Regions from separate parts of the Actinobacillus equuli genome, predicted to be linked through region 1. Evidence: riboswitches for the same ligand, from Rfam matches in the RefSeq annotation. Region 1 holds a riboswitch; the other holds the start of a gene.
What was found. A riboswitch is a leader RNA that binds a small molecule or an ion and turns the genes downstream of it on or off. The one in region 1 is predicted to bind lysine.
Positions count from the first base shown of each region.

Region 2: another riboswitch for lysine. It lies ahead of EL121_RS01210 (Na+/H+ antiporter NhaC family protein); the one in region 1 lies ahead of lysC (lysine-sensitive aspartokinase 3).

Region 1 covers NZ_LR134310.1:2,348,482-2,359,151, reverse strand. Annotated here, with positions in the region: gene aroA (3-phosphoshikimate 1-carboxyvinyltransferase) at 1-1,091, opposite strand, end outside; gene hisC (histidinol-phosphate transaminase) at 1,107-2,201, opposite strand; gene serC (3-phosphoserine/phosphohydroxythreonine transaminase) at 2,389-3,477, opposite strand; gene EL121_RS11120 (MurR/RpiR family transcriptional regulator) at 3,624-4,496, opposite strand; gene nanQ (N-acetylneuraminate anomerase) at 4,506-4,973, opposite strand; gene ppx (exopolyphosphatase) at 5,173-6,696, opposite strand; gene EL121_RS11105 (DUF496 family protein) at 6,899-7,234, shown strand; lysine riboswitch at 7,446-7,629, shown strand; gene lysC (lysine-sensitive aspartokinase 3) at 7,728-9,080, shown strand; gene nrdR (transcriptional regulator NrdR) at 9,184-9,633, opposite strand; gene EL121_RS11090 (YcgL domain-containing protein) at 9,633-9,920, opposite strand; gene EL121_RS11085 (replicative DNA helicase) at 9,910-10,670, opposite strand, start outside.
Region 2 covers NZ_LR134310.1:259,909-270,578, forward strand. Annotated here, with positions in the region: gene lpcA (D-sedoheptulose 7-phosphate isomerase) at 216-800, shown strand; gene EL121_RS01205 (substrate-binding domain-containing protein) at 903-1,877, opposite strand; gene EL121_RS01210 (Na+/H+ antiporter NhaC family protein) at 2,093-3,601, opposite strand; lysine riboswitch at 3,731-3,903, opposite strand; gene EL121_RS01215 (H-NS family histone-like protein) at 4,158-4,565, shown strand; gene EL121_RS01220 (L-lactate permease) at 5,058-6,650, shown strand; gene EL121_RS01225 ((Fe-S)-binding protein) at 6,830-7,555, shown strand; gene EL121_RS01230 (LutB/LldF family L-lactate oxidation iron-sulfur protein) at 7,571-8,980, shown strand; gene EL121_RS01235 (LutC/YkgG family protein) at 9,119-9,820, shown strand; gene EL121_RS01240 (SanA/YdcF family protein) at 9,896-10,603, opposite strand.

The sequences.
Region 1 (10,670 bases):
TCTTCAACGGTTGCTCCCACTTTGCGCAATTCGGTTGCCATCGCCGCTAAACGATCTGTTTCTTTGACACGCCAGTTATAAATATTGCGAATAATCGTTTCCCCTTCGGCAAATAATGCGGTAGTCGCAATCGTCATTGCTGCATCCGGAATATGGTTCATATCCATATCTACACCTTTAAGCTCACCTTGCTCCGCTTGGATAAAATCGTCACCCCAAGTGATTTTAGCCCCCATCGCTTCTAGCACATTGGCAAACAAGCGGTCACCTTGGATCGAATTTTTACCAATACCGGTCACCTTCACTTTACCTTTAATCGCACCTGCCGCTAAGAAATAAGAAGCGGATGATGCATCACCTTCTACCAAATATTTCTCCGGAGAAATGTAGCTTTGGTTACCTTTTACCACAAAGGTCTGATAATTTTGGTTCTCAACATTTACCCCAAAATCTTTCATCATCGCTAAGGTAATATCAATATAAGGTTTTGATACCAGTTCACCGATAATTTCAATTTCCATATCGCCTTCGGCAAGCGGTGCCGCCATCAGTAAAGCGGTTAAAAATTGGCTGGAAATCGAACCGTCAATTTGTACTTTTCCGCCTTTTAGGCCACTGTTTCGGATTGCTAGCGGCGGATAACCTTCATTTTCCAAATATTGAACGCTTGCACCCACTTGGCGAAGGGCATCAACCAAGTGTTTGATCGGGCGCTCTTTCATACGAGGTTCGCCGGTTAGAATAACTTCCGCTTCGCTTGCACCTTTTAAACATAATGCAGCGGTTAACGGGCGCATTGCCGTACCTGCGTTACCTAAAAATAACGATAACCCATTTTGCCAATTAAATGCGCCGCCAATTCCTTCAACAGTACAAACGGTCTTATCTTCCGATAATGAATAATTCACGCCTAATGCTTTTAATGCATTGAGCATATGGCGAATATCATCACTGTCTAATAAATTGGTAACTTTAGTCGTGCCTTTCGCCAAAGCAGCTAATAATAACGCTCGATTCGAAAGGCTTTTTGAGCCGGGTAAATTAATCTCGCCTTCAACACGGCTGATCGGTGCTAATGTAATTTTTTCCATCTGTATTCTCTTAAATTAGCCTAATACTTTTACTAATGCGGCAAACAGGCGGTCATTTTCTGCCGGTAAACCAATACTGATACGTAAATGATTCGGCATACCATAACCTGCAATCGGACGAACAATCACGCCTTCACGTAACAAGGCTTCATAAATCGGTGCTGCCGGACGTTTGAAATCAATCGTAATAAAGTTACCTTTGGAAGGAATATAATCCAAACCTTGTCCTTGGCAGAATGCTTCATAGCGTTGCATCTCTTGGCGGTTATTTTCCGCAACTTTTTCCACAAAGGCATCGTCATTCATTACCGCAATCGCTGAAGCCAATGCAAGGCTGTTACAGTTAAACGGCTGGCGTACGCGGTTTAGCAAATCGGCAATTTCTGGATTCGATACTGCATAACCGATTCGTAATCCGGCAAGTCCATACGCTTTGGAAAGTGAACGAGAAACAATTAAATTCGGATATTTTGCTAATAAACCGAATGAATCAACACGTTCGGAAGCCTCTGTAAATTCGGTGTATGCTTCATCTAATACCACAATCACATTTGCCGGCACTTTCGCTAAGAAAGCATCAATTTCCGCTTCGGTTAAGAAATTACCGGTCGGGTTGTTCGGATTAGCAATAAAAATCAGTTTGGTTTTTTCATTGACTGCAGCAAGAAACGCATCTAAATCGTGTCCCCAATTTTTCGCCGGAATTTCACGAGCCACCGCATTAATCGCTTTAGTCACTAATGGATACACGATAAAGGCATATTGAGAATAAATGATTTCATCCTGCTCACTGGCAAAAGTATGTGTAAATAATTCCAATAAATCATTTGAGCCGTTACCCAAGGTAATTTGGGTTGCTTGTACGCCGAATTTTTTTGAAATAGCCGCTTTTAATTCAAAGCCGTTTGCATCCGGATAACGAGTGAGATCATTTAATTGATTAATAATCGCTTGTTTTGCACTTTCAGGGAAACCGAACGGATTTTCATTAGAAGCCAGTTTAATAATATTGCTGATACCAAGCTCACGTTCTAATTCTTCAATCGGTTTACCTGCTTGGTAAGGAGAAAGGGATTTCACGCCCTCATTGGCGATGTTGATAAATTGCATTTTTACCTCTGTAACATTATTTTTATTGAGTTGTTGGATTGTATTAGAGAATTTTAATCTTTACCAGTAAAAAATACGTTACAGATGGAAAGATATTAATACACGATTAATTCTTCAGCTAGCTGGCGTAAAATCATATCCATAAAAAAGGCTATCCCACCGGATAGCCTCAGTAATATTTTAAAGATTATGCATTTTCTTGTGCAAATTTATCCATAAATTGGATTAATGCTTCTACACCTTCAATCGGCATTGCGTTATAAATTGACGCACGCATACCGCCTAATACTTTGTGTCCTTTTAAGGCGTGTAACCCGCAAGCGGTCGCTTCCGCCACAAATTTTGCATTTAACTCATCATCATCAGTGGTAAATGTCACATTCATTACCGAACGATTTGCTTCCGCAATATAATTACGATAGAAAGAACTGTTGTTCAAGTAGTTATAAAGTAATTCCGCTTTTGCCGCATTACGTTTTTCAACCGCCGCCAAACCGCCCTCTTTGATTAAATGTTTAAATACTAGTGAACATAAATACCAAGCGAATGTAGGTGGTGTATTAATCATCGAATCAGCATTGACTTGTGTTTCATAGTTCCAAATCGAAGGGGTTGCCGTGCGAGCTTTACCAATCAGATCTTCACGTACAATCACAATCGTAATACCTGCCGGCCCCAGGTTTTTTTGCGCACCTGCATAAATTAAACCAAATTTGCTGATATCAATTTGAGTTGAAAGAATATCAGACGACATATCTGCGACCAATACCGCATTGCCCACATTTGGGATCTGCTTAATTTGCACACCGGTTATCGTTTCATTTGTGCAATAATGAACATAATCATACTGTTCGGCAATATCACTAAAATCGGTACGGGTTACCGCAATCACGCCATTTTGATCTTTTTCAACGATATTAATTTCATCAATTTCACAGAAATTACGTGCTTCTTTTGCCGCCATCCCCGACCAATGACCGCTATTGAGATAAAGTGCTTTACCCTTTGCTCCAATTAAGTTCATTGGCACTGCAGCAAATTGCCCACGTGCACCGCCTTGCAAAAACAGAATTTTATAATTTTGCGGAATGTTATAAACCTCACGAAAATCTTGCTCAGATTGCGTTGCAAGTTCCATAAAAAACTTACCGCGATGGCTAACTTCCATCACCGAAGTACCTTGGTTTTGCCAATTTAATAATTCTTGTTGCGCTTGTTCTAAAACGGCTTTTGGCATCATTGCCGGGCCTGCACTGAAATTATAAACTTGTGTCATTGTGTTTGCCTCTTATGTTTCTTTAAAACGGATTCGATCATTCTAGCGAAAACATTCGTCATTTTGAAAGCACTTTTTTAGATAAAAAAATAAAGCGGTTAAATTTGCAAAAAATTCTGCAAATTTAACCGCTTGTAAAACAAAAATTATCGGCCGTGAACACGTTGTTCCAAAATCACATCCAACGTTTTTTGTTTTTGTTGAATTGATTTTTCCGGCTCTGCTTTAACTAATAAAGCGTAGATAAGATCTAACACGAACAATTGTGACATTTTAGTACCGATAGAATCGCCCTGCATATGCCCCTGGCGATTGCCGTTAATCAATACATAATCAGCAACATTGGTGATGGGTGAACGAATATGGTGAGTAATCGCCACGGTTTTCGCATTATTTTTACGCGCAATACGCAACGAGCTAATTACCTCATCTGAATAACCCGAATGGCTGATCCCAATCACCACATCACCCTCACGTAACAACGACGCTTGCATATACATAAAGTGGTTATTGGTTACCGCATCGGTCTGTAAGCCGATACGCATCAATTTATGTTTGGCATCTTCCGCGGTCAAACCTGAAGAACCTACACCAAACAAGAAAATTCGTTGCGCCTTTTGCAGTTCTTTCACCACATTTTCTAATTCTTGAAAATCGAGCAAATTGATTGTTTCGGCAATCACGTTGTTCAAGCTACTTTGTAATTTAATCGCAATTTCTTTCGGTGTATCGGTTTCCGACACATCCGTATCAAAAATTGAGTTACTTTGCTTTTCTTGGGTCGCCAATTCAATGGCTAAATCCAATTTAAAATCGGTATAGCCTTTAAAACCTAAAGTACGACAAAATCGGATAAATGTCGCTTCACCGACATCAAGTTGTTTCGCTACTTCAGATAATGAGTTCTGACTGAGGATCTCTGGTTGAGCCAAAATCGCCGAGGCAATTTTCTTCTCTGTTTTAGTTAAACTGGTTTGTAATGCGCCGATAGTATCTAATATTTTTCCTCGAGCAGACATAACTGCCTCCTACAAATAACTGACAGGGACTTTAACAACTAATTTTTTCAATAATTTATTTTGACCGTTTACTGCATTGCCCGGTTTATGCGGTTCATAAGGTAAAAAGATGGCAAACATATTTGGCTGTAATACAAGCTCATTTTTATGCTCAATCGCATCCGTTAACTGATAATCGTCTTCGTCACGATACTCATCGAATTTCGCTAAATTAGGTTCACCTAAGCCATACTCAATCATTTCTTCACCGGAAATTAATAATTGAATATCAATAAATTTGCGGTGCATTTCCGCTTTCTTTTCTTCAGCCGGACTGGTTTCAAATTCCATCACGTTCATTCGAACGCCCTCTTCAAGATCTTGCCAACCTAGCGGAAGATTAACTAAATCCAATGTCTTCAACTTTTCGCATAAACGCACAAAAACAGGCGGTAACGATTTAGCGTAGTCCGCTCGAGATAAATCACCTAATAACATATCGCTCCCTTACAATAATAAATTTATCAATGCTGTTTTAGTTCAACAGCCACTCCATAAATGAAGATATACTCCAGTATGTATAGCGTAAAGATTTATCCGCTAAATAACAAGCGGGAAAATAAGAAAATGAGAACTAGATCAAATTTTATAAAAATGAAGGCATAGACCCTATTCTGTCTATGCCTTCATCATATTTTTATTCCGTTTTTAATGCTAAATCAAGCTGTATCAAACATTTTTGTTCTTCTTCCAGCTCAGCTAAAATCAGCGGGTTTTGAGTCAAAAAGCCGGGTTCAAACTGCAATAACCACTCATTATTGTTAATCGTTAATTTCACCGATTTCGGCTCTACCGTCGCTTGGCGAGGGCGATTAAGCAACACCGCCAGACGAAATAAACGTAATAATGTCATAATATCTCGGTGTTGATAGCGGTTAGTACTGCGAATTTCACTCCGTTTGAAGCTCTTTAAATGAAAACGCATCAACATCGCCAATAAATGCTGTTGCTCGGAATCAAAACCCGGTAAATCGCTATGTGCAATAATATAAGCGGAATGACGATGTACACTATTATGATTAATAACGATACCGATTTCATGCAGTAAACTCGCCCATTTCAACATACTACATAGCTCGGCAACTTGGCGGCGATTGCGCCAACTTTTAACTTGTTCAAATAGCATCAGTGCCGTGTGTTCCACTCTATTGGCTTGTTGTTGATCAATGTTAAATTGCTCTGCCAGTGCTTCTGCCGTTCTTTGGCGAATATCCCCGACTTGGAAGCTCTTTTCTAAGCCGTACATAACACCTTCACGAATCGCCCCGTTTGAATAACGCATCGATTCAATTCTAAAGGTATGAAATAGCGCTAATAAAATCGCTAAGCCCGGGATCAGTACATCCGCTCGTTCTTCAATTAAACCTTTTAACTGGATCTCGTTTAAGGAATTAAATTGCAAGCAAATATCAATTAAATTCTGTAAGCGTTCTTCCGTAATTAACCCGTCTCGATACCCGTTGGCAATCAACACTTTCTGCACGGTTTTAATCGTCCCCGAAGATCCCAATACATTTTGCCAACCTAATTGGCGGTATTCCCAAGCAAGATCCTCAATTTTTTCCATCGCCGTTTGGTAAGCATTATCAAATCGCTCAATCGTCAGTTCACCACGAGGGAAAAATCGATTTGCAAAGCTCACACAGCCCATATGACGGCTTTCCGCTCTTAATGGAGTGAAATCATCACCGATCGTCATTTCCGTTGAGCCACCACCGATGTCAACCACTAATTTTCGGCCTTTTTCCGGCTGAGTATGACTCACACCGGAATAGATCAAACGAGCTTCTTCTTGTCCGGAAATAATTTGAATCGGGTACGGAAACACTTGCGCCGCTTGTTTTAAAAATTCATCGTTATTGATCGCTCGGCGCAAGGTATAAGTTCCGACCACTTTCACATTTTCCGCCGAAAAACCTTGTAAACGGTCTGCAAATAACGCTAAACATTCCACACCTCTCGTAATAGCCTCTTGGCTCAAGATTCGGTGTTCATCTAAACCGTCCGCCAAACGCACTCGACGTTTCAAACGCGAAAGTATTTGGATTGAGCCATTTACAATGCGCGCAACAATCATATGAAAGCTGTTCGAACCCAAATCAATAGCGGCAAATTCTCTAGGCACAGACTGTTTAACTGACGATTGCATTGAAGATGACATAAAATATCCTTATAAACCGAGCGAATAAATATCAAGATTTTATCACTTTTAATACAAATCTATCGACAAATTCTTCATTATTTTAAAAATTTTGATGTTTATTTATGCAAATAAACAAACCCTTGAGAAACATTTTGACGAATTTGTTTAAAAGGTCTAGGATTTATACTAATTTATTTTCACTAACCAAGAGGGTTCTCAAATGGCTGATGTAAAAAAACAAGCATTCCAAGATATGTTGGATTATGTTCATCTTTATCGTTTAAAAAATAAATTACATCGTGAAACTGCGGATAATGATCGTAAAATCCGTGATAACCAAAAACGTGTATTGTTATTAGATAACTTAAATCAATACATCAATGATTCAATGACCGTTGAAGAGATCCGAGCAATTATCGCGAATATGCGTGACGACTACGAAAACCGTGTTGATGATTACATGATCCGCAATGCGGAACTATCAAAACAACGCCGTGAAATTCGTCAAAAAATGGCTGCACATAAAAGTGCCACTCCGGTAAAAGACGAGAAATAATTAATCTCCCTGAAAGCGGTTGGATCCACTTAATTTTTTGCAAATTAAGTTTAAAGATCTGACCTCTTTTATTTTTATCTGAAATAATCCGTAAATTAGCCCATTCCTTAAGCATTCTTTTCATTCAGAATAAATATCGTTTGACACCACTTTAATAAAAAGGTATTTCTATACAGGCTTTTCAAAATTGAAAAGAAGTAATGAATTTATTCATTGCGGGAGAGGCGCAACACTCAGGCAGTTTAATCTAAGGCAACTAGGGCCGTTTGAGGATTAAATGATGGGAGTGCTTGCCGAGGTGTGAATTCACTAGACTGGAATGAACATCGGCTGAGTCAGGTTGAATCCTATCAGCTGTCATTTAACACAAGTTTAAATGGAGTGCTCTGATTAATTGGTTCCTAAATCAAACCGCCTAATCTACTCAAATTTCCTTTCGAATATCCACTACACAACGTCATCTATTATTTTTGATTTATAGGAAATTCTTATTATGTCTCATCTTTCGGTTGCTAAATTTGGTGGCACTAGCGTAGCTAATTTTGAAGCAATGACTTCTTGTGCAAACATCGTAACAGCGGACGCTAATACACGTGTTGTGGTACTTTCTGCATCAGCTGGCGTAACTAATTATTTAGTAGAATTGGCAAACGGTTGCGAAAAAGAACGCCGTGACGAAATTTTAAATGCAGTGCGTACAATTCAATATAACATTATTGAAAAATTACAAAATCAAAGCGAAATTTCTGCTGAAATTGATGAATTATTACAACATATCAGCGCATTAGCCGAATCAGCAAGCCTTGCGACATCTAACGCTTTAACCGATGAATTAATCTGTCACGGTGAAATGATGTCGACCAAAATTTTCACTCAACTTTTAAAAGAACGTAATTTCCCTGCAGTATGGGTAGATGTACGTGACGTTGTAGCAACAAACAGTAATTATGGCAAGGCTGCACCAAATGATGAGAAGACTCAACAACAATCTGACGAAGTAATTAAGCCGTTAATCGCTGCAGGTAACGTAGTGATCACCCAAGGCTTTATCGGTCGAGATGATGAAGGTAAAACAACTACATTAGGTCGTGGCGGTTCAGACTACTCTGCAGCACTATTAGCGGAAGTATTAAATGCGAATGATGTATTAATTTGGACGGACGTACCGGGTATTTACACAACCGATCCACGTGTTGTACCAAATGCACAGCGCATTGATACGATGGCCTTTAATGAAGCGGCGGAAATGGCAACTTTCGGAGCTAAAGTATTACACCCTGCAACTTTATTACCGGCTGTGCGTAGCAACATTCCGGTATATGTCGGTTCAAGCAAAGCACCAGAACAAGGCGGTACTTGGGTAACGCGTGATCCACAACCTCGCCCGACTTTCCGTGCAATTGCGTTACGTCGTAACCAAACGTTATTAACGCTTTCTAGCCTTTCAATGCTCCACGCTCAAGGCTTTTTAGCTAACGTGTTTGCAATTCTTGCAAAACACAAAATTTCAGTAGATGTGATTACAACATCTGAAGTAAGCGTTGCATTAACTTTAGATAAAACCGGTTCGGCATCATCAGGCGCAGATATGTTATCCAAAGAACTACTAGATGAACTAAACGCTTATTGCCACGTACAAGTGGAAAACGATCTCGCGCTTGTTGCGATTATCGGTAACAACTTACATACCCAAGCAGGGGTGGCGAAAAAGTTATTCCATACACTTGAAAACTTCAATATCCGTTTAATTAGCTATGGTGCAAGCACAAATAACGTATGTACTCTAGTGAAAAATGAAGAAGCGGATGAAGTGGTTCGTTCACTACACGCAGGTTTATTCGAATAATCCCAACTAAACAAGCGGTTAAATTTGCAAAATTTTTTACAAATTCGACCGCTTGTAATCCATGTTATAAAAAATGCCACAACAAATATTGTGGCATTTTTTATTACTCTCTGAGTTTTTCAATTTCTTGGGTAAACTCTTCAATATCATCAAAGCTAAGGTAAACCGAAGCAAAGCGAATATAAGCGACTTTATCCAACTGTTTTAAGGCATCCATCGCTAAATTTCCCACCAATTTACTCGGGACTTCTCGTTCGCCGGTCGATTGTAGCTGAATAATAATTTTGCTAATTGCTTTTTCAAGATCATCGGCACTTACCGGACGCTTTTCTAACGCACGGCTTAAACTGACTCGTAACTTATTCGCATCAAACGGCACTCGGTTACCGTTATTTTTCACAATATAAGGCACAACCAATTCAGCCGATTCAAAAGTCGTAAAACGCTCTTTACAGCTAATACATTCACGACGGCGGCGAATTTGGTAACCGTCCGCCGCTAAACGTGAATCAACAACTTTTGTATCCTCTGCAGCACAAAACGGACAACGCATTACGCTTCTCCTCTATTTTGTTCAAGAAATGTTTTTAATAAATTTTCCGGTGGCGGTGGCATTTGTAAAAAAAAGCCTTGTGTTTGAATCGCTTGCAAAACTTCTTCGTTTTTTGACCGCTTGAGTTGCTTTTCACCATTTAAATTAAATAGCATCACAAATTGCGGCTTACCAAACATTTGGCGTAATTCCTCCGGTACGCTATCAAATTGATCGCGCTTTGCTACATAAAGAAACATTCCTTCTCTTTTCGGGCTTTTATAAATTGCACAAAGATTAGTACTCATCGTCATAGGCTCCGCCTGTATAGTTATCAAATCTTGAATATTGACCTTGGAAAGTTAAACGAACTCGTCCAATCGGGCCGTTACGTTGCTTACCGATAATAATTTCGGCAATCCCTTTTAAATCGGAATTATCGTTATACACTTCATCACGATAAATAAACATAATTAAGTCCGCATCTTGCTCGATAGAGCCGGATTCACGTAAATCCGAGTTTACCGGACGTTTATCGGCACGCTGTTCCAAGCTTCGGTTTAACTGAGAAAGTGCTACAACCGGCACTTGTAATTCTTTCGCTAAAGCTTTGAGAGAACGAGAAATCTCAGCAATCTCGAGAGTTCGGTTATCAGAAAATGCCGGCGCACGCATTAACTGCAAATAATCCACCATGATCATACTTAACCCGCCATTCTCACGATACACTCGTCTTGCACGCGAACGTAATTCGGTTGGTGTTAAACCGGAACTGTCATCAATATAGATATTTTTACGCTCTTGTAAAATAGCCATCGTGCTGGATATTTTCGCCCAATCTTCATCATCATGAATCTGCCCGGTTCGGATCTTGGTTTGATCCACGCGAGAAAGCGAAGCTAACATACGCATCATAATTTGGTCTGCTGGCATCTCAAGGCTGAAAATTAAGACTGGTTTTGCCGGTTTTTTACGAGGGTTACCGTATTCATCTAAATCATTCGGATCTTCCACATCTACCAATGAGGCATTTTCACATAAGTTCATTGCAAACGTAG
Region 2 (10,670 bases), 360 kb from region 1:
TCACCTTGTATCCACTAGGATTAACAAATAATTACGCATAATCATACTCTGAAAAAGCTTTTTTGGAAACTTTTGTTTACAAATCGTTTCAGAAAAATTCAGTTCATTTTTATTTACTTTATATCAACAATCCCCTACACTTTTATGAACTTCACTCCATGGCAAACGCCAAAAATGAGTGATTTAGTTTACAAATTTTTAATAAGGGACCTTTTATGTACTTAGAACAAATTAAAGCAGAGCTACAAGAAGCGGCTGACGTACTCGATAAATTTATGAATGATGAAAATAATATTAAGCTCATTCAAGAAGCTGCACTTTTAATCTCAAATAGCTTTAAGCAAGGTGGTAAAGTGTTGTCTTGCGGTAATGGCGGTTCACACTGTGATGCAATGCATTTTGCAGAAGAGCTAACCGGTCGCTACCGTGAAAATCGCCCGGGTTATCCGGCTATCGCAATTTCGGATGTAAGTCACTTAAGCTGTGTAAGTAACGATTTCGGTTATGAATATGTATTTTCTCGTTATTTAGAAGCGGTAGGCCAAAAAGGCGATGTATTATTTGGCTTATCAACTTCCGGCAATTCTAAAAACGTGCTTAATGCGATCAAAGTCGCGAAAGAAAAAGGTATGAAAGTGATTGCGATGACGGGCAAAGACGGTGGTCAAATGGCTGGTTTAGCGGATGTAGAAATTCGTGTACCACACTTCCGTTATGCGGACCGCACTCAAGAAATCCATATTAAAGTTATTCATATTTTAATGATGTTAATTGAATTCGAAATGGCAAAAGAAGCTTAATTTCAATACTTAAAAAGGCGTTCAAATGAACGCCTTTTATCTTGTGACAAGCGGTTAAATTTCGCTATCTTTTTGCAAACAACTAAACCCTCATGTCTGCCCTTAATTAAGATCAGCTTTCTCAATCATTTTATAAGGTACTCTTAACACACGATCTTTTAGCTGCCATGCTGTTCCTTCATCTGCTTTTTTCCCTTTCGCTAAATTCTCACTAAAAGCAAGAATCGCTTTGCTCTGACTCACCCAGTCATTTTGAATTGTACCGGCTAACGCTCCCATTTTAATTAAATTTAATGCGGCAGGGATTCCGTCAACACCATAGATAGGTACAAGTTTTCCCTGTGTTGCGGCGGCTTCCAATGCACCGATAGCCATTGCATCATTATTCGCAACAATTACCTCAATTTTTTCTTTATGCGGTGTCGCAAACCATGCACTCACTTTTTCTTTTGCCATACCGGTTTGCCATTGTGCCGACTCTAACGCTAGCATTTGCGAACCGGGAATGAGTTGCTCTAATTGTTGCGATACCACTCTGGTTCGTAATTCTGCATCGGGATGTCCATTTTCCCCTTTTAACACCGCATATTGGATTTTACCGTCTTTATTCAAATCATATTGAGGGTTGGCTTTCCATTGTTTGGCTATCATTTCCGCTTGTAATTTTGCTATTTCACTCGGATCTGAACCGATATAATAAACATTATCATAGCTATCTAACGCCTGACGTCCCGGATCTTTATTGAATAAAATAATCGGTACGTTACGATCTATTGCCTTCCCAATAACCGTACGCCAAGCATTCTGATCCACTAAATTTACCGCTAATACTTTAACTTTCTGTTCAAGCAATGTTTCAACTTGGTTGTTTTGCACAAATTGTGAATTTTGCGCATCGTTCATTAATATGGAAAGCTGATGTTTATTCGCATTTTTTTCTAACTCGCCGCGCATCAAATGAATAAAATTATCGTCATAGCGATAAAGCGTTACACCGATTTTATCTTGAGCCATACCTGTATTTGCCACACTGATGCCTAAACTTGCAATTAAAGAATAAACCATTACATTTTTCATAATATGCTCCCCGTATTTTAAATTTACAGCATTTTATGCTGCTTAAAACTTGATTTGATACTACACCGATTAGTATAGAAATAATGTGAGCTAGTTCACAAAACATGCAATTTAATCGTTTGCGTTGTACAAAAACGCCAGAAAATAGCAACAAAAAAGCGGTGTAATTTGCAAAAAATTTTGTAAATTACACCGCTTGATTTTGATTATTTAAATTATTTTACTGACTTTCTCGACAATAAAATTAATACGAACATCATTGCACCTGTTGCCGTAAAACCAAATAATGCCGATTCAGTGAAACCAACCACTAAGTAACCAACAATAGCTGCCACCGCAACTAATAATGCATAAGGTAACTGCGAGGTAACATGGTCAATATGATTACATTGCGCACCGGTTGAAGATAAGATTGTCGTATCCGAAATTGGCGAACAGTGATCACCACAAACCGCACCAGCCATCACCGCTGACATACATGGAATTAATAAGCCGGTATCCACATTGATTGCCATACCTGCCGCAATCGGTAACATAATACCGAATGTTCCCCAGCTGGTTCCTGTCGCGAATGCCATTACAGTGGCTAATACAAATAAAATCGCCGGTAAAAATGCCGGATCAATATTACCCGCTACTAATGTAGAAAGGTAATCACCGGTGTGCATGTCTTTTACAACGCTACTAATCAACCATGCAAGCATTAAAATTGCAATCGCACCGAACATTGATTTACAACCGCTCCAAATCGCTTTTGGATAATCTGCAGCATTAATCAAACCTAATGTACATAACATTACCGCTAGAACACCTGCAAAGCCACCGATCACTAACGAAAGATTTACATTCGTGTTTTCAAATGCACCCAATAAACTAAACGTTTCTAATGCTTGTGCACCGGTATAAATCATTGATGAAACGGTTGTCACCAGCAATACCAAAATCGGAATAATTAATGCATAGACTCTACCGTTAGTTTCAGTCGTTTCATCTTGCGCATGATGTTCCGAAGCTTGAGCTGAACGCTCAAAACGTGCCATTGAGCCTATATCAAATGAACTATAGGAAACAAAAAAGACTAATAATAATGCAAAAATCGCATAAAAGTTCATAGCGCTCATTGAGATAAACGCACTCATTGCCGTATATTCAGTGATATTGTAAGTAACTAATAAGCCTCCAATAGTCGCAATAATAGATGCCCCCCAGCTTGATACCGGCATTAATACACACATTGGCGCGGCGGTAGAATCTAAAATATAAGCAAGTTTCGCGCGAGACACTTTAAATTTATCCGTTACAGGACGAGCGATTGCACCAACCGCTAAACTATGGAAATAATCATCAATAAAAGTAACGAATACTAAACAAGCCGTCAGTAATTTTGCGCCACGTCTATCTTTAATATGTTTTCTCGCCCAATTTGCGAAAGCTTGATTACTGCCCGAATAAGTGAGTAATGAAGTAAATATACCTAATAAAAGTAAGAAAATAATAATTTGTAATTTACCTAATGACCATTCACCATCCGAATAAACTAAACCGACTGCAATATTCTTTAAATAAAAGAAACCATCAATAAATTCCGGTGCGAGCATAAATGCGCCGACTAAAATCCCCACCCCTAAAGAAAATAAAACTTTACGAGTAGCGATAGCTAAAATTAGCGCAAGTGCTGCAGGTGCAATTGACCATATAGAACTTGAATAATCAACTAAATTCATAAAACCTCTAAAAATATAACTTTGTAATGAAATTGCAAGTCAAACAAAGAAGAGGATCTACTGAAACGAGTTATGCGAATTGCATAATATAAAAGGTGGGCAATATGAATAAGAAAAATATGAACCAACCCTAACAGTAGCACTCCGTAACAATTGATGTTACGACAGTGTCGTCCCTTTCGGTAACGACCCCAACCAATTAAGATGACGCTTAACTGATTTCGGCAAATACGCCTTTCCTTCTTCCTCATCGTTTTCCACTCAGAAAAAATACTTATCGGATTTGCACCTCTACAATTTGTAGGACTCTGTAAGATTACCTTAATATCGAATGCTTGCCAATAGCTAAATTCAACTATTTAAGCAGGATTAATAGTTAAATCATTCAAATAGAGGTCTTATCTCAAGCAATTAGATTATATTCAATAAATTATTTGTTTACCTTAAAAATATATTCCGCTAATATATGTGCAATTCTGGAGTATTTCTTCTTTCTAGAATTCATACAATAACTAAATTATTATATTTTAAATATGGTCTTTATTTGGAGATGAAAATGTCTGATATCTTAAAAACGTTATCAAATATTCGCAGCTTACGTGTAATCGCAAGAGAAACTTCATTAGAACAATTAGAATCTTTATTAGAAAAAGTTTCTATTGTTGTTGAAGAAAAACGTCAAGCAGTACGCGCGCAAGAACTCGAACAAGCTAAATTTATGGAAGGTCTTAACAAGTATAAAGAATTACTTGAAAAAGACGGTATTTCTGCTGAAGAATTGGCTGTTTTACTCGGTAGTGTGTCTGAGCGTAAAAAACGTGAACCACGTCCACCTCGCCCTGCGAAATATAAATTTATTGATGAAAACGGTAATGAAAAAACTTGGACGGGTCAAGGTCGTACACCGAGTCCAATCCAAAAAGCATTAAATGCAGGCAAATCATTAGAAGATTTTGCTATTTAATCAACATCTCATTATAAGGGGGCGATTTAGCCCCCTATTTTTTACCTCAAACTAAGTATTTATTTAAATAAAACTTTCGTTTTGAAATATAACTCGAAATATTCAAAAGATATTATTATTTCATTTATTAAGTTAAATATTATTTTATTTAATAAATTAAATATATATTTCACTTATTAAATTCCTCTCTTATATTATTTATAGCTTATCCAATAATATTTACTAAATTTAAGCATTATAAATACCCTGTCTTCCTATACATACCTTCTACCACTTACTAGTGCTAACCATTTAGGGTTAATTTTAAATTTATGTTAAAATCTGCATTTTTTTGTTGTTTTATTTTTAAGCAATTAAACAATAAAAGTGTGATCATGCTCATAATTTGAAACAAACACACTATTCTTTTACAAAAACTCACATACAATGCTCATACCCCAAAAGTTAACATTTTTTTAACTTATAACATCATTATCGCTTTGCGAGGTTTTTATGGCTCTCTTCCTTAGTATATTTCCAATTGTTTTACTCATTTACTTAATGGTAAAACGTAACGCATTACCATCCTATGTCGCTCTTCCTTGGGTTGCCGTAGTGGTTTTAATTATTCACCTTTTATTCTTTGCCACGGATATTACTGTTATCAGTGCAAATATCGCTTCAGCGATAATGTCGGTATTAACCCCAATTACCGTTATTTTTGGTGCGATTCTATTTAACCGTTTCTCTGAAGCATCAGGTGTGACTAACACATTACGTAAATGGCTAGGTACGATTAACCCTAATCCGGTTGCACAGCTTATGATTATCGGTTGGGCATTTGCATTTATGATCGAAGGTGCGAGTGGTTTCGGTACGCCGGCAGCAATTGCAGCCCCAATTCTCGTAGGTTTAGGCTTTAATCCGATTAAAGTAGCTATTCTGGCATTAGTAATGAACTCTGTCCCGGTATCATTCGGGGCGGTAGGTACGCCAACTTGGTTCGGTTTCGGTTCATTAAATTTAGCCGAAGCACAAATTCTTGAAATCGGTTCAATGACAGCGCTTATCCATGCCTTTGCAGCATTAGTGATTCCAGTAATTGCACTAAGCTTTATCGTAAGCTGGAAAGAAATTCGTCAAAATATCGTATTCATTTACTTAAGCGTATTTGCTTGTGTAATTCCTTATTTCTTCCTTGCACAAGTAAACTATGAGTTCCCATCATTAGTCGGTGGTGCAATCGGTATGTTTATTTCAATTTTCCTTGCCAATAAAGGCGTAGGCTTAGCAAAAGTTGAAAATACTTTAGAAGGTTCTGTACCACTAAAAGAAGTGGCAAAAGCTCTACTTCCAACCGGCTTATTAATTGGTTTCTTAATCGTAACTCGTATCCAACAGTTACCGTTTAAAGCAATGATGAACGACACTACAACTTGGATCAGCACTCAATTAGGTTCATTAGGTCAATTTGAAATCAGTGAAGGTTTAATCTTTAGCTTAAAAAATATCTTTGGTACGACCGTAAGTGCAAATTATAAATTACTTTATGTACCTGCATTAATTCCGTTCGTCATTACCGTATTAATTTGTATTCCGTTATTTGCTTTAAGCGGTGCTAAAGTGAAAGAAGTATTTTCAGGTAGCTTCAAACAAACGAAAAACCCGTTTATCGCATTAGTCGGTGCGTTAATCATGGTGAACTTAATGTTAGTCGGTAACGACGGCTCAATGGTAAAAATCATCGGTAAGAGCTTTGCTGCGGCAACCGGTGAATATTGGACAATCTTCGCTTCATACTTAGGTGCGGTAGGTGCGTTCTTCTCCGGTTCTAACACGGTTTCTAACTTAACCTTCGGTAGCGTACAGTTATCAACCGCAGAAATTACCGGTTTATCCACCTCATTAGTACTTGCATTACAATCCGTAGGCGGTGCAATGGGTAACATGGTATGTATTAACAATATCGTTGCGGTAAACTCTGTATTGAATATCCAAAACCAAGAAGGTGCGATTATTAAGAAAACTGTAGTACCAATGTTTATCTACGGTGTTATCGCTGCCGTTGTTGCATTAACAGTTATTCCTCTCTTCTTTAACGTTTAACATTAAAGTAGTAGAGCAAAAAGATAGCAAGGCGTGCTACACTACGCCTTGTTTAAGCGGTTAAATTTAACCTCTTTTTTACAAATTATTAATCAAAAGGAAGTCCAACGACTTCCTTTTGTCATTTATAGCTTTCTAAATACGATTATTTCTTATTTTTATTTAAGTGGGAGTTCTTTATGAACGTAAATTTCTATGTCACCTGTATTGCAGATATCGTCAAAGCAGGTGTGGCAAAAAACAGTGTATTATTACTTGAAAAACTTGGCTGTAATGTCATTTTCTTAGAAAAACAAGGCTGCTGCGGACAACCGGCAATTAACAGCGGTTATGCAAAAGAAGCGATTAGCGGTATGAAAACACTGGTAGAAACCTTTGAAGTCAATGACTACCCTATCGTTGCACCAGCCGGTTCTTGTGTTTATGCCATTAAGAATTATCCTGAATACTTCAATCGCTTCGGCGAAGCTGAATGGGCGAAACGCGCGGAAAAAGTCGCCGCACGTTTTTACGACTTGACTGATTTTATCGTGAACGTTTTAAAAGTAGAAAACGTTGGCGCTCGCCTTACCGGTAAAGCGGTTTACCACCCTTCTTGCAGCTTAACTCGCAAACTCGGTGTTGTGAATGAACCTCTCACGCTTCTACAAAATGTTAAAGGTTTAGAACTTTTACCTATCCATAACCAACAAACTTGCTGCGGTTTCGGTGGCACATTCTCAGTAAAAATGGCTGAAATCTCAGGCGAAATGGTTACTGAAAAAGTTGTAAATATTACCGAAGTAGAACCTGAATATTTAGTTGGCGCAGACGTTAGCTGTTTAATGAATATTGCCGGTCGTTTAAGCCGTGAAGGTAAAAACGTAAAAGTTATGCATATTGCAGAAGTCTTAATGCAAGAATAAAAAGGGGAATTGCCAATGTCACATTTACAAACAAGTACACTCCCGTTTAAACAACGTGTTGAACAACAAGTACATAATGAAGTAATGCGTAAAGCGGTCGTGAAAGCACAAGAAACGATCGGTGCAAACCGCCAAAAAATGGTGGATGAGTTAGGTCATTGGGAAGAATGGCGTGATCTATCAAAACAATTCCGTAATCACGTACTTGCGAACCTAGATGCTTATTTATATCAATTAAGTGAGAAAGTAACGCAAAACGGCGGTAAAGTATTCTTCGCAGAAACAGCGGAAGAAGCAAGTGAGTATATCCGTAAAGTTGCGCTTGAGAAAAAAGCGAAGACTATCGTTAAATCAAAATCAATGGTAACCGAAGAAATCGGCTTAAACCACGTGTTAGAAGCGGAAGGCATGAAAGTGGTTGAAACCGACTTAGGTGAATATTTATTACAAATCGTAGGTGACAAACCTTCGCATATCGTGGTACCGGCGATCCACAAAGATCGTCACCGTATCCGTAAAGAATTACATGAAGTATTAGGTTACGAAGGTACCGAGCAACCAGAAGAAATGAATGCTTTCGTACGTAAAACGTTACGTAAAGACTTCTTAGAAGCAGATATCGGTATATCAGGTTGTAACTTTGCCGTACCGGAAACCGGCTCTGTGTGTTTAGTCACCAATGAAGGTAACTTACGTTTAGCGACAACCTTACCAAAAACGCATATTGCAGTAATGGGGATGGAGCGTTTAGCACCGACATTCAAAGAAGTAGACGTGCTGATGACGATGCTTTGCCGTAGTGCAGTAGGTGCAAAACTGACCGCATATAACACGTGGCTAACCGGTCCTCGTCTTGAAGGCGAAACGGATGGACCGGAAGATTTCCACCTTGTTATCGTAGATAACGGTCGTTCAAAAATCTTAGAAAGCGAATTCCAAGAAGTTTTACGCTGTATCCGTTGTGGTGCGTGTTTAAATACTTGTCCGGCTTACCGTCAAATCGGTGGTCACGGCTACGGTTCTATCTATCCGGGCCCAATCGGTGCAGTAATTTCACCATTATTAGGCGGATATGACGAATTCAAAGAGTTACCATACGCTTGTTCATTATGTACTGCGTGTAATAGTGTTTGTCCGGTGAAAATTCCTTTAGCACAATTAATTCTCAAACACCGTGAAAAAATTGCCGATGCAGGCTTAACACCACTTACTGAGCGCCTTTCAATTAAAGGTTTCACTTTTGCCAACTCCAATCCGGGTATTTGGAACATGGGTGTGAAAGTAGGTGCTAAAGTTGCTGCTAAATTTATTCGAAACGGTAAAGCACCGATTAATGTTGGCGCCTTAGCGGAATGGACCAAAGCACGTGATTTACCAAGTGCTGAAGGCGAAAGCTTCCGTGAATGGTTTGCAAATCGTAAATAATTTAACTTAAACCACTTAATAGAGAGAGCAACTAGGTATACAAGCGGTCATTTTTAGCCAAAAATTTGTAAAAAATATGGGAAATTCAACCGCTTGTTCTACCGGTAATAGCTAACGTGGTCAACACAGGACAAAGCAATGGACTTACAAAATCGTGAAAACTTTTTAAATAAATTGGCGCAACGTATGGGCAGAGAACGTAAACTCGTGCCGGATCAAATGGACGCACCGGTTAACGATCACCCAACCACACGTTTAACCCATCTTTCTCAGCAAGCACTTTGTGATGAATTCATGAATTTCGCTAAAGTGTTATTAGTGGATGTGGTTGAAACGAAAGAAGCGGACGTAGCACAAGCAGTATTAGACGTTTGTGAAAAATACGGAGGCGGAAGTATCGTATTAAATAATGATACACGCTTAGAAGCGTTAGGTGTTACTGAAGCAGTGAAAGCGAAATTTGATAGCTATGTATGGGATTTCACTAACCGTGAAGCCAATATTTCTCATGCAGAAAAAGCGAATATCGGTATCGTACACGGTGAATACGGTTTAGCGGAATCCGGTGGCATCGTGTTATTTGCCAGCAAAGATAATGGCCGTTCAACCAGCCTTTTACCTACAACTTCTATCGTGGTGGTACGTAAAAGTGCCGTGTTACCACGTGTAGCACAACTTGCACAGCTTCTACACCAAAAAGCGCAAGCCGGTGAACGTATGCCTTCTTGTGTAAATATTATTTCGGGTCCAAGTGCAACCGCTGATATTGAGTTAATTAAAGTGGTCGGCGTACACGGTCCGGTATCAAAAATCTATGTGGTCATTGATGACTTAGCATAAATAACAAGCGGTCTATTTCTGCAATTTTTTTGCAAAATTAGACCGCTTATTTTTCTTATCAATTTGTACAAATAGCTAGGACTTAATCTCTCGTGAGGCGACTCGTTCAAGTGTTTCAGGCTTAGTCCCCACTAGAAAGTCCCACAGCATTCCCAAGCGAGCAAAAAACTCTCTAATGCGTACTTTTATATGTCCTTCTGGATATTTTGCCGCAAAACACACCGCATCAATATGGTGATATTTCGCAATGAATAACGCCCTTTCACAATGGAATTGTTGAGTCACGATAACAAATGGCTCTAGCTTATAAACCTCTCGCGCTCTTACAATAGAATCTAACGTTCGATAACCGGCAAAGTCCTGCTTAATATTTTCTTTCTGAACGCCCATTCGGCGCAAATCATTTTGCATCACTTTCGGTTCATTATAATAAGGTGTTTTATTATCGCCGCTTACCAACAAATTCTTTACTTTGCCATGTTTTAGTAACGACATCGCCGCGTCTAAGCGATATTTATAATATAAATTAGGAGAGCCTTTAGAATAGTATTTCGATGTACCTAACACCACCGCATCATTGTATTCAGGTAATTTATCAATATCGGTATAAATACGATCTTTTACATAAAATCCTGTCGCCCCATCAATTACTAAGATAAATAATGTTAAAACCACACTTAACCAAGCCACATAAACAACACTCTTTGCGCAAATGCGCCCACACCTTCTATAAAAAGGCAACTTTACAGTTTCTTTTGTTTTATGTTGTTCCGTTAATTCCATTTTTTATACATTCAATAATGAGACTAATTCATACTTGTTTGAAAGCAGACCGATATTTCAAACAAAT